2 linked regions of the Pleomorphomonas sp. PLEO genome follow. The protein of the gene in region 1 interacts with the protein of each later gene in a pairwise test. Links are inferred from orthologs where the notes say so. Each region holds a gene or a part of one and is shown on either strand. Other genes may lie near its edges.

Region 1 (7,527 bases):
TCCCCTTCCCAGCCGGGAAAGGCCCGCAACCCGGCACGAAAGTCGGGCGAACCAAGATGCAGCCATCAAGAACGGTACGCACATCCTCAGGGGTCGGCTTTTTTGCATGGCCTTCCGTCAGGAGATCGAACTCCCGCCCGCCCATAAAGCGTGATGAGGGCACCGGATTGCCGAAGGCGTCGACGTTGCAGAGACCGTCCCGACCGGCGTCGAGCGCCGAGGCGTCGCCGCCAACGGCAAAGATGATCGCCCACGTACCGGTCGAAAGTACCGTAAACGGCGGCTTGTGGGTGAGAAGATGCGGCAGCAGCGAGGCGTTGGAATCATGGATGCCGCAATAGACTGGTGTGTCAGGAGAAAGTCCGGTGCGCGCCGCGATATCCGCCGTCACCGTGCCGAGCCTGTCGAAGGCCGAGCGCAATGGCGCGAACAGTCGGTTCCAACCCTCCGCGTTGGCAAAGGATGAGAAGTCGCGTCTCTTTGGCGCCCAGAGGTCGGTATGCACGCCGAGCGAGGTCGGCTCGCTCGCCAGCACGCCAGTGAACCGGAAGGCCCAGTATTGCGGATAGGGGACAATCGCCGTCACCTTCGCAAAGGCATCCGGGTATGAGCGGGCTTGCCAGTAAAGCTGGGCACCGGCATTGAGCCCGCCGGGCAGGCGCGGCGTGAAACTCTCGGCGAAGGATGGCCGCGCGGCGACATAGGCATCATCAAGCGCGTCGGGGCCGCGGAACTCATAGTCAAGCACCGGCAGCGCCAACTGGTTGCCGGCCAGTAGGGCAAAGGTGGCGCCGTGGGTGGTGAAGGAAAGGGCGTCGATCCTCTGGTTCGTCGCCGCTTCCTTCAACGTATCCAGGAAGAACGCCCACATTCCCTCCACGTCGTAGTGAGGATAGGGCGGTGCGTCGATGACGACGTTCGGCCGCGTGCGGACGAACACGTCCCCGCCGGTCTCAAGGTCATGGACCACCAGCTTGACGTTGGTTTTGCCCACATCGAGAACAGCGATGAACCTCGGCACCGGCGCCATTATTTTCTCCATTATACTTGGTAGGTTATTAGCGGGCGGTGCGGCGACGGTTGTTGATACGATGCACGACGAGCGGCAGGGCAATCACCAGGATCAGCATCAGCCCCATGAAGATGCTCATGACGATGCCGGGCACGTTGAGCAGCCCGAGGCCGAAGGTGACGAGGCCCATCACGAAGGCGGCGATGACGACGCCAAGGATGTTGCCTGTGCCGCCGTTGATGCCGACGCCACCGAGCACGGCCATGGTTACCGCGTCGAGTTCCCAGCCGACGGCGATCGACGGGCGAGTGGAACCAAGCCGTGAAGTCAGCATCACCGAAGCGAGGCCGGCGGCGACGCCGGTCATCAGGAAGACGATGAACTTGATGCGCCGCACCCTGACGCCCGAGAAGCTCGCCGCGAGAGCGTTATTGCCGACGGCGTAGACCTGCCGGCCGAAGATTGTCTTGTGCAGCACTACACCGGCAATGACCGCCAGCACGAGGAAGGTGACGAACTCGTTCGAGAAGATCCAGAAGGCATAGCCCTGTCCGAACACCGCGAAGTCGGTCGGATAGTTCTTGTAGACCTGATCGCCGAGCACAACATAGGCGATGCCGCGGTAGAGGCTCATGGTGCCGATGGTGGCGACAATGGCCGGCAGGCCGAGCTTGGCCACCAGGAAGCCGTTGAACAGACCGCAGCCGAACCCAACGCCGAGACCTATGAAGAGTAGCACCGGCGTGCCGGCGCCCGCTTCGGCGGCGGCGCCCATGGCTGTCGAGGCCAGCGCGATGATCGAGGCCACCGAGAGATCGATCTCGCCGGTGATGATCACGAAGGTCATGGCCAGCGCCAGGATGGCCTTTTCCGTGAAGTTGAACGTTGCGTCCGACAGGTTCCAGGGATCGAGGAAGTAGGGCGAGGCCAGCGAATTTGCGATAGCGATGGCGATCGCCACGGCAAGCAGCAGCGTTTCCCAGCTCTTCAGGGCTCGCTTGAATGGGCCGTCGAGGCGGTCGGGAATGTGGCGTGGCGAGAGGACGGCGGATTGATCGCTCATAGCGGAAGCTCCTTGCGACGGAGGATGATCCGGCCCTTGACGCGTTCGCCGCGGGCATTGATGACGACGGCGGTGATGATGATGGCGCCCGAAATCGCCATCTGCCAGAACGGAGAGATGCCGATCACCGGCAGGGCGTTCTTGATGATGCCGAGGAACAAGGCTCCCAGCACGACGCCGCCGACCGTACCAACGCCGCCGATCGTCGAGACTCCGCCGATGACACAGGCGGCGATGGTGTCGAGCTCGAAGCCCGAGGCAACATCGACATAGGCAACGGCATAGCGCGACACCCAGAGATAGCCACAGAGGCCGGCCATCGCGCCTGACAGTACAAAGGCGAGGAACCGCGTCTTGCCGATGTCGATGCCGGCATAGATGGCGGCCACGGCATTGCCGCCGGTGGCATAGAAGGCGCGACCGAGACCAGTGCGGGTGAACAGTATCACTGCCAGCACGATGGCGAGCAGGCCGACCCACGACAGAACCGGCAAACCCAGGAACATCGCCCGAGGCAGCTCAAGGAAGGCTGCCGACATCTCGTGGGCATTGACCCAGGCGCCGCCGGATTCCACGAAGGCGAGACCACGGAAAATGGTCATGGTGCCGAGCGTCACGACGATCGCCGGGATGTCGAGCCACCACACCAGGAAGCCGTTGATGGCGCCGAGCAGCATGCCCATGCCGAGAGCGACGACGATCAACACGATGACCGGCAGGCCGGGCGCGACGTGGTTCAGCATGGCCACGGTCATGCCAGTCAGCGCCACGTTGGCGGCGACCGACAGATCGATCGATTTGGTCAGGATCACCGCCGATTGGCCCAGGGCCATCATGATCAGGATCGAGGTGTCGTTGAAGACGCCGGCAAGATTCTTTGGCGTCGAAAAGGCGGGGAAGCGGGCGGTGATGGCGGCGAGCAGCAGGATACAAGCCAGCACCAGGAGCGCTTCGCGCCGCGCGAGAAGGCTGCGGATGGTATTCATCGGATAAGCTCCGGGGCGAAAATTGCAGGGCGGGCGGGGCAAGAGGTCACGCGGCGGCCTCCTTGTTGCCGGTTGCCGCGCGCACCAGCGCTTCCGGCGTCAGGCCCTCGCGCTCGAAGACTCCGGCCATTCGGCCTTCGCGCATGACGATGACGCGATCGCTCATCCCGAGAATCTCCGGGATCTCGCTCGACACCATGATGACGGCAAGGCCCTCGACGGCGAGCTGGCTCATGAAAGCGTGCACGGCGGCCTTGGAGCCGATGTCGATGCCCTTGGTCGGTTCGTCGAGGATGATCACTTTCGGTAGTGTCGCCAGCCACTTGCCGATCACCACCTTCTGCTGGTTGCCACCCGAGAGTGTGCCGACGGGCTGGCTGAGCGAGGCGGCGCGCAGATCGAGCCGCTCGGCATATTTGCGGGCGAGGTCGAACTCCTCGGCCATGCGCAGGAAATTGTGCCGGCTGGTGACTTTCAGCGACGGCAGCGAAATGTTGGAAGCGATCGACATGGCGGTGATGGCGCCGTGGCGTCCGCGCTCTTCCGGCACATAGACGATGCCGGCGTCGATGGCGTCGGACGGCGAGTGCACGGTGATCGGCTTGCCCAACAAACTGACCTTGCCGGCCGATGGGCGGGTGACCCCGAACAACGCTTGGCAGAATTCCGAGCGTCCGGCCCCGACGAGGCCATAAAGACCGAGGATCTCGCCGCGCCGCAGCTCGAGCGACACTTGGTCGAACTCGGTCGGATGGCAGTAGCCATCGACCTTCAGCACCACCTCGCCGATCTCGGCGGGCAACTTGGGGAAGGCCTGCGTCACATCACGGCCGACCATCATCTTGACGAGGTCGTTGTGGGACACCGCGTCGAGCCGGCCAGCGCCCACTTGGCCGCCATCACGGAACACGGCGAAGTAATCGCAGATCTGCCAGACTTCCTCGAACTTGTGGCTGATGAACAGGATGGCTTTACCGGCCTTCTTCAGCCTGTCGATGATGCCGAACAGCTCTTCCACCTCCTTGTAGGAGAGGGCGGCGGTCGGTTCGTCCATGATGACGATGCGGGCGTCGATGGACAGCGCGCGGGCGATCGCCACCAGATGGCGTTGGGCGATGGAGAGATCTTTCAGCCGGGTGCGCGTCGAGATCGGCGCATCGATGCCGTGCAGGATGGCGGCGGCGCGGGCGTGCATGGCCGACCAGTCGATCAGTCCATAGCGATTGCGCGGTTGATGGCCGATGTAGATGTTTTCGGCAACCGTCAGCTCATCGAATAGCACGGTCTCCTGATGGATGGCGGTGATGCCGAGTTCCTGCGCCGCCTCGGCGGTCGGCAGAGCGACTTCCTTGCCGTCGATCTGGATGCTGCCGCCGTCCGGCTGGTAGATACCGGTCAGGATCTTGACCAGTGTCGACTTGCCGGCACCGTTTTCGCCGATCAGCGCCGTGACGTGGCCGGGACGCAGTTCAAGCGCCACGTCGGACAGCGCCTTGACGCCGGGAAATGTCTTGGAGATGCCCGTCATCTTCAGGATGGGCTCTGGAATGGGTGTGTCCGTTGGAAGCATGGCGTTCATCGGCGCTTTTTGCTGCTGGAGGCATGAGACCCGAAGAACCGGGGCGGGATCGGAGAACTGCCGTCGTAACGACGCATTCTCCGGGGCTGCGGCTGGCTCGGATCAGATCGACGGAACTGCCCCGTTCCTGTCTCTCCCCCACAAGGGGGAGGGGACCCTGCACGATCCGCCGACTGCGCTGGAGGGGAGCGCATCGGGTTGGACGACGGAAGCCGGGAGGAGAGAGTTCCGATCGGTGGCGACCGCGTCCCCTCCGCCTTGTGGGGGAGGGACAGGAGAGGCGTCTGTCTGGGCTATTCAATCCCGGACCCGGCCAAAACCGGGCCCGGGGTTTTGATGTCTGGATCAGAAGATCTTGGCGAATTCCTCGACGTTCCCGGCGTCGTAGACGAACGGGTCGGCCATCGCCGCCTCGTTGTTGGCGTCGAGCTTGATCTTGCCCATGCGGCCGATGGAAATCTCCGCGTCCGGCTTGGCCTCGGCCTTGCCGGTCTTCAGCTCATAGGCGATGTAGGTCGCCGAATAGCCGAGGTCGATCGGATTCCAGATGGCGAACGCCTTGGACGAGCCGGCCTTGACGTGGCCAGCCATTTCCGACGGCAGGCCGAGGCCGGTGACGTTGACCTTGCCGACGAGGCCAGCGTCTTCAATGGCCTGGGCAGCGGCGACGATGCCGACCGACGTCGGGGCGATGATCGCCTTGAGGTTGGGATACTTGGCGATCAGGCCCTGCGTTTCGCGGTAGGACTTGTCGGCGAGGTCGTCGCCGTAGACCGTGTCGACGAGGTTGACGTTCTTATAGTTGGGCAGGACCTTCTTCATCTCCTCAATCCAGATGTTCTGATTGGTCGCCGTCGAGGCGGCCGAGAGGATGGCGACGTCGCCCTTGTCCGAGCCGAGACCGTCGGAAGCCAGCTTCACGCACATATTGCCGATCAGCGGGTTGGACGACGGGTTGAGGTGCAGTAGACGGCCTTCCGGCGCCACGCCCGAGTCCCAGGAGATGACGGTGATGCCGCGCTGCATGGCCTTCTTGAGGGCCGGCACCAGGGCGTCCTTGTCATTGGCGGAGATGGCGATGGCGTCGACTTTCTGAGCGATCAGCGAGTTGACGACGTCGATCTGCGCTTCGGCCGTCGAGGTGGTCGGGCCGGTGTAGATGATGTCGACATTGCCGAGTTCCTTGGCCGCTTCCAGGGCGCCCTTGTGGGCGGCATCGAAGAAGCCGTTGCCGAGCGTCTTGACCACGAGCGCGATCTTGAGGTTCTCGGCGCTGGCCGAACCGGCCATCAGCGCGATGGCAGCGGCCGTGGTAACAATCAGTTTCTTGAACAGGGTCATTTGGGGTCTCCTCCCGTTGCGACCTTCCGTCGACCTTCGCCTCACTCCTCTGTCAGGCGACGGTCGGGGATTGCTGGATGTCTTCTTTTCGGTCCGTGGATGCGACGATCAGCTCGATACCGGCGGCTTCCACCATCCGCCGGTCGCGCTCGTCGATGCCGTCGTCCGTGATGATCGTGCTCACGCGTTCGAGTGGGCAGAGGATCAGACTGGACCGTGTCTTGAACTTGGAGCTGTCGACCAGGACGACGAGTTCGTCAGCCTGCCGCATCAGCCGTTGCTCGGATTGAATGATCAGCGAGTCCGATTCCATGACGCCGAGTGGCGATACGCCGCGGGCGCCCATGAAGAAGCGGCGCGCATAAAAATGGCCGGTGCCGTCGCTGTCGAACGGCGACAGGATGATGTTCTGTTCGCGATAGACGGCGCCAGCCGGCAGCATCACCGTGCATTTGGAATGCTTGATCAGATGCTCGGCGATCGGGAACGAGTTGGTCATCACCTTCAGCCGCAACTGCGCCAGAAAGTGCACCATGGGAAAGGTGGTGGTGCCGCCGTTGATGGCAATGGCTTCGCCGTCGTGGCAAAGCTTCACCGCCTCGCGGGCAATGGCGCGCTTCTGCGCCGAGTTGACCGTCTCGTCGGCGCGGAACGATCGAGCCGCCAGCACGCCGATCTGTGGCGGATGCAGCGCCTCGGCGCCACCGCGCACCTTTTTCAAGCGGTTCTGGAGCGCCAGTGCACTGATGTCGCGACGGATCGTCGCCTCGGAGGCGTCGGTCAGTTCGACGATGTCCTGCACCGTCAGGATCGGGCGTTCCTGAACGGCGGAAAGGATGATGCGGTGGCGTTCGCGTTCATGCATGGGACTGTCTCGGCTCCAAGTGGGGCTGGGACGATGGCGTGCCGGCGCCGCGGGGGCAAGCGCCGGCCTCGATTGCGTTAGCCAGGCTTGCGATCGGTGAGCTTCCAGCCGTCGAGCGCCATGGCTTCAGGCTGCGGCACCACTTTGAAGCGGGCGGCGAGGTCGATCAGGTTCTGCGTCGTCATTGTCTGACGCGGGCCGCCCATCGACAGGACCTTCACCAGGATCTCCGCAGCCTTCTCGGCGGTGTCGACCAGACCGAAGGCGTCATCGAGCGTGGGGCCGACACCGAACACGCCATGGAACGGCCATAGCACCAGCGGCCGCTTGGCCAGCAGATGGCAGGTGGCATCGCCCATCTGGTCCGTGCCGGGCACCAACCAGGGCATAGTGCCGACGCCATCCGGGAATACCACTAGGCATTCGGTGGAGCCTTCCCACAAGGCCCGCGTCACGTTGGCGTCGCTCCAGTCGAGAACGTAGGTCAGCGCGATCAGGTTGGTGGCATGGCAGTGCAACACGACACGGTCGCTGCCGTTGGTGGCGTTCTGCCGGGCGATGTGGCCCTTGAAATGGCTCGAATATTCCGATGTCGGCGCGCCGCCATCGCGATAGCCCCACAGCACTTCGAGGTAGCTGCCGTCGGCGCCAACCCGCACGACGCCGAGGTTGTTCTCCGGA
Region 2 (5,322 bases), 930 kb from region 1 along the record:
CGATCGCCGATCTGCATGCGCTTGGCCCCAAGGTCGTGCTCGTCACATCGCTGATCGTCGATGGTACGCCGGATGACACGCTCGATATCGTCGCCTCCGATGGCGACAACCTGTGGCTTGCCCGCTCTCGGCGGCTGCCTCTATCGATCAACGGCGCCGGCGATGCCATCGCGGCGCTGTTCTACGTGCATTGGCTGACCACGCGCTCGGTGCCTGAGGCATTGTCGCGCTCAGTCTCTTCAGTGTTCGGCCTCCTGAAGCGAACCGTCGAGGTCGGTAGCCGGGAAATCGTGCTGATCGCCGCCCAAGACGAGATCGTCCGGCCATCGACCATCATTTCGGCCGTTCAAATTTGATCGACATGACCTCAGCGGTCAGGCGGTTACCCTGAGGCTGATCCGGTCGGCGGAGAAGCGCGTCCGCGAGCATTGCACCGGCCGACCATCCAGATCGGTATTGACGGCCCGCGTCTCCAGCACAATGGCGCCGGGCGACAAGTGCATCAGTTCGCGCTCGCGGGCATCGGCGTGGCGGGCCGACACTTCTGTGCTCAGCCGGAGATAGTCTGGCAGGTCACAGGCGGCGAAAGCTCGGGTGATCGAGCCAGTGGCGGCAATATGGCGAGCGATGTCGGGAAAGCGATCGGCCGGAAAGAAGTGGTGCGAACAGGAGACGGGTCGGCCATCGACGTAGCCGGATTCCTCCACTTCAATAACCGATTGCTCTGGAGCGATCTGCAATTGAGCAGCCACCTCGGCCGAAGCCTGAAGCTCGCCTGAGCGTAGCAGGCGGGTCGTCACCGAAGATGCCTGATCGCCGACACCAGCTGAGAAACGGGTTCGTTTCGAGATCGGCAACGTCAGCTGGCGACCACCTGTAATGATGGTGCCGTGTCCCTGAATGCTCTCGACGAGCCCTTCTTCCGCCAGAAAGGCGAGGGCGGCCCGTACGGTGTGCCGGTTGACCCCGAAGCGCTCGGCGAGATCGAAGGCTGGCGGTAATCGGCCAGTTTCCCGGAATTCACCGTCGGCAATCGATACGCGGATGCGATCGGCAATTTGCCGCCAGAGGGAGACGCCCGAATGTCGCTCGACCGGCTTTGGCTGGGCCATGTCACCTCGCTGTCACGGAGTTCCGTTAAGACTCTCGTTATTGTGTAGTTGTCTAGATTAATAGACAAATATGCAAGATGCAAGCCTGCCCTGCCAAAGCGGCAAGCGGGTGTTACCGGAGCGAGCCGATGGATGCCGCTGCTGTTGTTGATGATCCTGAGATGGAACGCCGCCGGCGCCGCATGGGGCTTCTGGCTCGCGCCAATGCCGCCGAACTTGAGGCTGCCTGGACGAAGCTCACCGTTCCGCCAGAAGTGACCGATCTGCGCGGTCCGGAGACCGGGCTCGTCATGTTGACCGGCCGTATCGGTGGCGATGGCGCCCGCTTCAACCTTGGCGAGGCGACGGTGAGCCGGTCGACGGTACGGCTGGCATCTGGTCATGTGGGTTTTGGCCAGTTGCTCGGCAGCGACCGGAATCGCGCCCGCCGCGCTGCCGTCTTCGACGCCCTTGCTGGCACGGAGAAGGGGCGTTTGGTGGTGGACCAGCTTTGCGCGGTCATTGAAACGCGTCTCGCCGACGAGCATGAGCAACAGGAAGCCGAGACGGCGTCAACGCGCGTCGATTTCTTCACGCTGGTGCGGGGAGAAGACTAATGCCCCACGACATTCCTTCACTTGAAGCCTCTCTGGACGGTGGATTCGGTCAACCGGTGTTCGAAGCGCAGGCGACCTTTCGCCTCGTGATGGACGCCATGGCCCGGCCAGGCAGCTGCCATCGCATTAAGGCCGACGTAACGGCTCCAGGTCTCGCCGGCCCAGCCCAGACGGCGCTGGCGCTCACACTTTGCGACGCCGACACGCCGGTCTGGTGCAGTGATGCATCGCCAGCGCTCGGCGCTTGGTTCGCCTTTCATACCGGAGCCTCCCTGACGGCAAATCCCGACCAAGCGGCGTTCGCGTTCATTGGACTGAACGGCATCACGCCGGAGGACTTGCCTCTCGGGACCCAGGATTACCCCGACCGCTCAGCGACACTCGTCGTTGAGGTGGGATGCCTTGGCGAGGGCGAGCGCTTCGGCCTCACGGGTCCCGGCATCGACGGCCATTATGACATCGCCATCGAGGGATTGCCCGAAGGCTTTGCCGCCTTTCGCGCCGCCAACCGAGCGCTCTTTCCGCGTGGCCTCGACGTGGTGCTGACGGCTGGTCGTGATCTCGTCGCCCTGCCACGCTCCACTCATTTCATCCCTTCGGAAGGCTGAGCCATGTATGTCGCCGTCAAAGGTGGCGAGGCCGCCATCGACAATGCCCACCGCCTCCTCGCCGACCGCCGTCGCGGTGACCGGAACCTGCCGGCTATCACCGAGGCGCAGATCACCGAACAGCTGTCGCTTGCCGTCGACCGGGTGATGGCCGAGGCCTCGCTCTACGATCCGGGTCTCGCAGCACTGGCCATCCGGCAGGCGCGCGGCGACATGATCGAGGCGATCTTCATACTGCGCGCCTATCGGACAACGCTGCCGCGCTTCGGGATGAGCCGGCCACTCGATAGCCACGCAATGCGGGTCGAGCGGCGTATTTCCGCCACTTACAAGGATCTGCCGGGTGGCCAGCTTCTCGGCCCCACCTTCGACTATACCCATCGTCTGCTCGATCCCACACTGTCGGGCGATCCCGACATTGCGGAGCCGGCTTGTCGCGATGGCGGCATCGGAGACCTGGCTCGCGTCTCCGACATTCTTGATGGTGAGAGCCTGATCGAAACGGAGATCGACGAAGGCACCGAGCCCGGCGATATCACCCGCACCCCGCAGGAGTTTCCCTTGTCACGCGCCGAACGGCTGCAGTCGCTCGCTCGTGGCGATGAAGGGTTCCTGCTGGCGCTCGCCTATTCCACCCAGCGCGGCTACGGGCGAAGCCATCCCTTTGTTGGCGAGATCCGGATCGGCATAGCGACCGTGGAGATCGACATTCCCGAACTGGGGTTTGCTGTGGCGATCGGCGAGGTGCGCGTCACCGAGTGCCAGATGGTCAATCAGTTCAAAGGATCGGCCGAACGGCCGCCGCAATTCACACGCGGCTACGGGCTGGTGTTCGGCCAGAGCGAGCGCAAGGCCATGGCCATGTCGCTTTGCGACCGGGCGCTCAGGGCCGCCGAATATGGCGAGGAGATAACCGCCCCCGCCCAGGACGAGGAATTCGTCCTCTCCCATTGCGACAACGTCGAAGCGACTGGCTTCGTGGAGCACCTGAAGCTGCCGCACTACGTCGACTTCCAGGCTGAACTGGGCCTTGTCCGCCGGTTGCGTACTGCCTGGCAGGAACGTGGCAATTTGGTCGAGGCTGACGAGGGTGACGAACCGATCGGGGAGGCCGCCCAATGAACGCCGTCACCTATAACTTCGCCTATCTCGACGAGCAGACCAAACGGATGATCCGCCGCGCCATCCTGAAGGCGATCGCCGTTCCCGGCTATCAGGTGCCGTTCGCCGCTCGTGAGATGCCGATGCCCTATGGCTGGGGTACGGGTGGCGTGCAGGTCACCGCCGCCGTCATCGGACCGGACGACGTGCTTAAGGTAATCGACCAGGGCGCCGACGACACCACCAACGCGGTTTCGATCCGAGCCTTCTTCCGCAAGGTGGCGGGCGTTACCACCACGACGCATACCGCTGAGGCGACCGTCATTCAGACGCGCCATCGCATTCCGGAACATCCACTCAAGGAAGGCCAGATCCTCGTTTATCAAGTGCCGATCCCCGAGCCCTTGCGCTTCCTCGAGCCGCGCGAGACCGAGACGCGAGTGATGCACGGCCTTGAGGACTATGGCCTGATGCACGTCAAGCTCTACGAGGACATCGCCCATCACGGCCGGATCGCCACGGCCTACGCCTATCCGGTGAAAGTAGCCGGACGCTATGTGATGGACCCTTCGCCCATACCGAAATTCGACAATCCGAAGATGACGATGAGCCCGGCGCTGCAGCTGTTCGGTGCTGGCCGCGAGAAACGCATCTACGCCGTGCCGCCCTATACTGAAGTGAAGAGCCTAGACTTCGAGGATCACCCCTTCGAAGTGCAAACCTTCAGCGAGCCCTGCGCCCTGTGCGGTGCCCGCAACGTCTATCTCGACGAGGTGGTGCTCGATGATCGCGGCGGCCGCATGTTCGTCTGTTCGGATACCGACAACTGCGAGAGCCGCCGCACCGAGATCGGAGCCCAATCATGACCGAAGCTCCCATTCTCGAAGTGCGCGATCTTGCCAAGCATTATGGTGCCCGCCTTGGCTGCGTGGACATCTCGTTCGATCTCTGGCCCGGCGAAGTGTTGGCAGTGGTCGGCGAGAGTGGCTCGGGCAAGACGACCCTGCTCAATTGCTTGTCGACACGGCTTGAGGCCGACAGCGGCTCGGTGGTTTACGCCATGCGCGATGGCAGCCTGCGCGATCTGACAAGCATGCCGGAGGCCGAGCGCCGCTTCCTGATGCGCACCGACTGGGGATTTGTGCATCAGAACCCGTCCGAAGGTCTTCGTATGGGTGTTTCGGCCGGCGCCAACGTCGGCGAGCGACTGATGGCCATCGGCGACCGGCACTACGGCCGCATTCGCGGCACGGCGCTCGACTGGCTTTCGCGTGTCGAGATTGCCGCTGATCGCATTGATGACGGCCCTCGTGCCTTTTCCGGCGGCATGCGTCAGCGCCTGCAGATCGCTCGTAATCTCGTCACCGCTCCACGCCTCGTGTTCATGGACGAGCCGACCGGTGGCCTCGATGTTTCGGTGCAGGCGCGCCTCCTCGACCTGATGCGTGGTCTCGTCCGCGATCTCGGCCTCTCGGTGATCATCGTGACCCACGACCTCGCCGTCGCCCGTCTGCTCAGCCACCGGATCATGGTGATGAAGGACGGTCGCGTCATCGAGGAGGGGTTGACCGATCGCGTGCTCGACGATCCGCGCCAGCCCTACACGCAACTCCTCGTCTCCTCCATTCCGCAAGCCTGACCGGAGAACGCCATGCTGCCGCTTCGTGTGCGCGACATCGCCAAGACATTCGTCATGCATCTGCGCGGCGGTCTCCGTCTGCCAGTGTTTTCCAATGTCTCCTTCGAGGTGGGCTCCGGCGAGTGCCTGGTGCTCGGCGGCCCGTCGGGTGTCGGCAAGAGTTCCATCCTCAAGATGCTCTATGGCAACTACGGCGTCGACGCCGGCGAGATCCTCGTCGCTCACGCCGGCCATCCGGTCGACCTTGCGAAAGCTCTGCCGCGCGA

The links.
Region 2: the proteins of AB6N07_RS20825 (region 1) and phnG interact in binary tests that used the Escherichia coli proteins (3 or more experiments, as listed by UniProt). The link is inferred for Pleomorphomonas sp. PLEO from one-to-one orthologs.

What each region holds. Positions count from the first base shown.
Region 1 is NZ_CP166625.1:4,481,582-4,489,108, reverse strand. Bases 2,375-5,205 are described here. They hold AB6N07_RS20825 (sugar ABC transporter ATP-binding protein), read right to left. Parts: upstream 4,641-5,205; coding sequence 3,108-4,640; downstream 2,375-3,107. Other genes in these bases: rhaS (rhamnose ABC transporter substrate-binding protein), read right to left, coding at 4,986-5,205; AB6N07_RS20830 (ABC transporter permease), read right to left, coding at 2,375-3,052. Outside these bases: AB6N07_RS20840 (FGGY-family carbohydrate kinase), read right to left, coding at 1-1,033; AB6N07_RS20835 (ABC transporter permease), read right to left, coding at 1,059-2,075; more of AB6N07_RS20830, read right to left, coding at 2,072-2,374; more of rhaS, read right to left, coding at 5,206-5,981; AB6N07_RS20815 (DeoR/GlpR family DNA-binding transcription regulator), read right to left, coding at 6,034-6,846; rhaD (rhamnulose-1-phosphate aldolase), read right to left, coding at 6,924-7,527. UniProt on the Escherichia coli protein: Part of the ABC transporter complex RbsABC involved in ribose import. Responsible for energy coupling to the transport system.
Region 2 is NZ_CP166625.1:3,556,385-3,561,706, forward strand. Bases 1-2,974 are described here. They hold phnG (phosphonate C-P lyase system protein PhnG), read left to right. Parts: upstream 1-1,240; coding sequence 1,241-1,708; downstream 1,709-2,974. Other genes in these bases: pdxY (pyridoxal kinase PdxY), read left to right, coding at 1-356; phnF (phosphonate metabolism transcriptional regulator PhnF), read right to left, coding at 375-1,112; phnH (phosphonate C-P lyase system protein PhnH), read left to right, coding at 1,708-2,316; AB6N07_RS16560 (carbon-phosphorus lyase complex subunit PhnI), read left to right, coding at 2,320-2,974. Also shown: more of AB6N07_RS16560, read left to right, coding at 2,975-3,438; AB6N07_RS16565 (alpha-D-ribose 1-methylphosphonate 5-phosphate C-P-lyase PhnJ), read left to right, coding at 3,435-4,283; phosphonate C-P lyase system protein PhnK, read left to right, coding at 4,280-5,056. UniProt on the Escherichia coli protein: Together with PhnH, PhnI and PhnL is required for the transfer of the ribose triphosphate moiety from ATP to methyl phosphonate.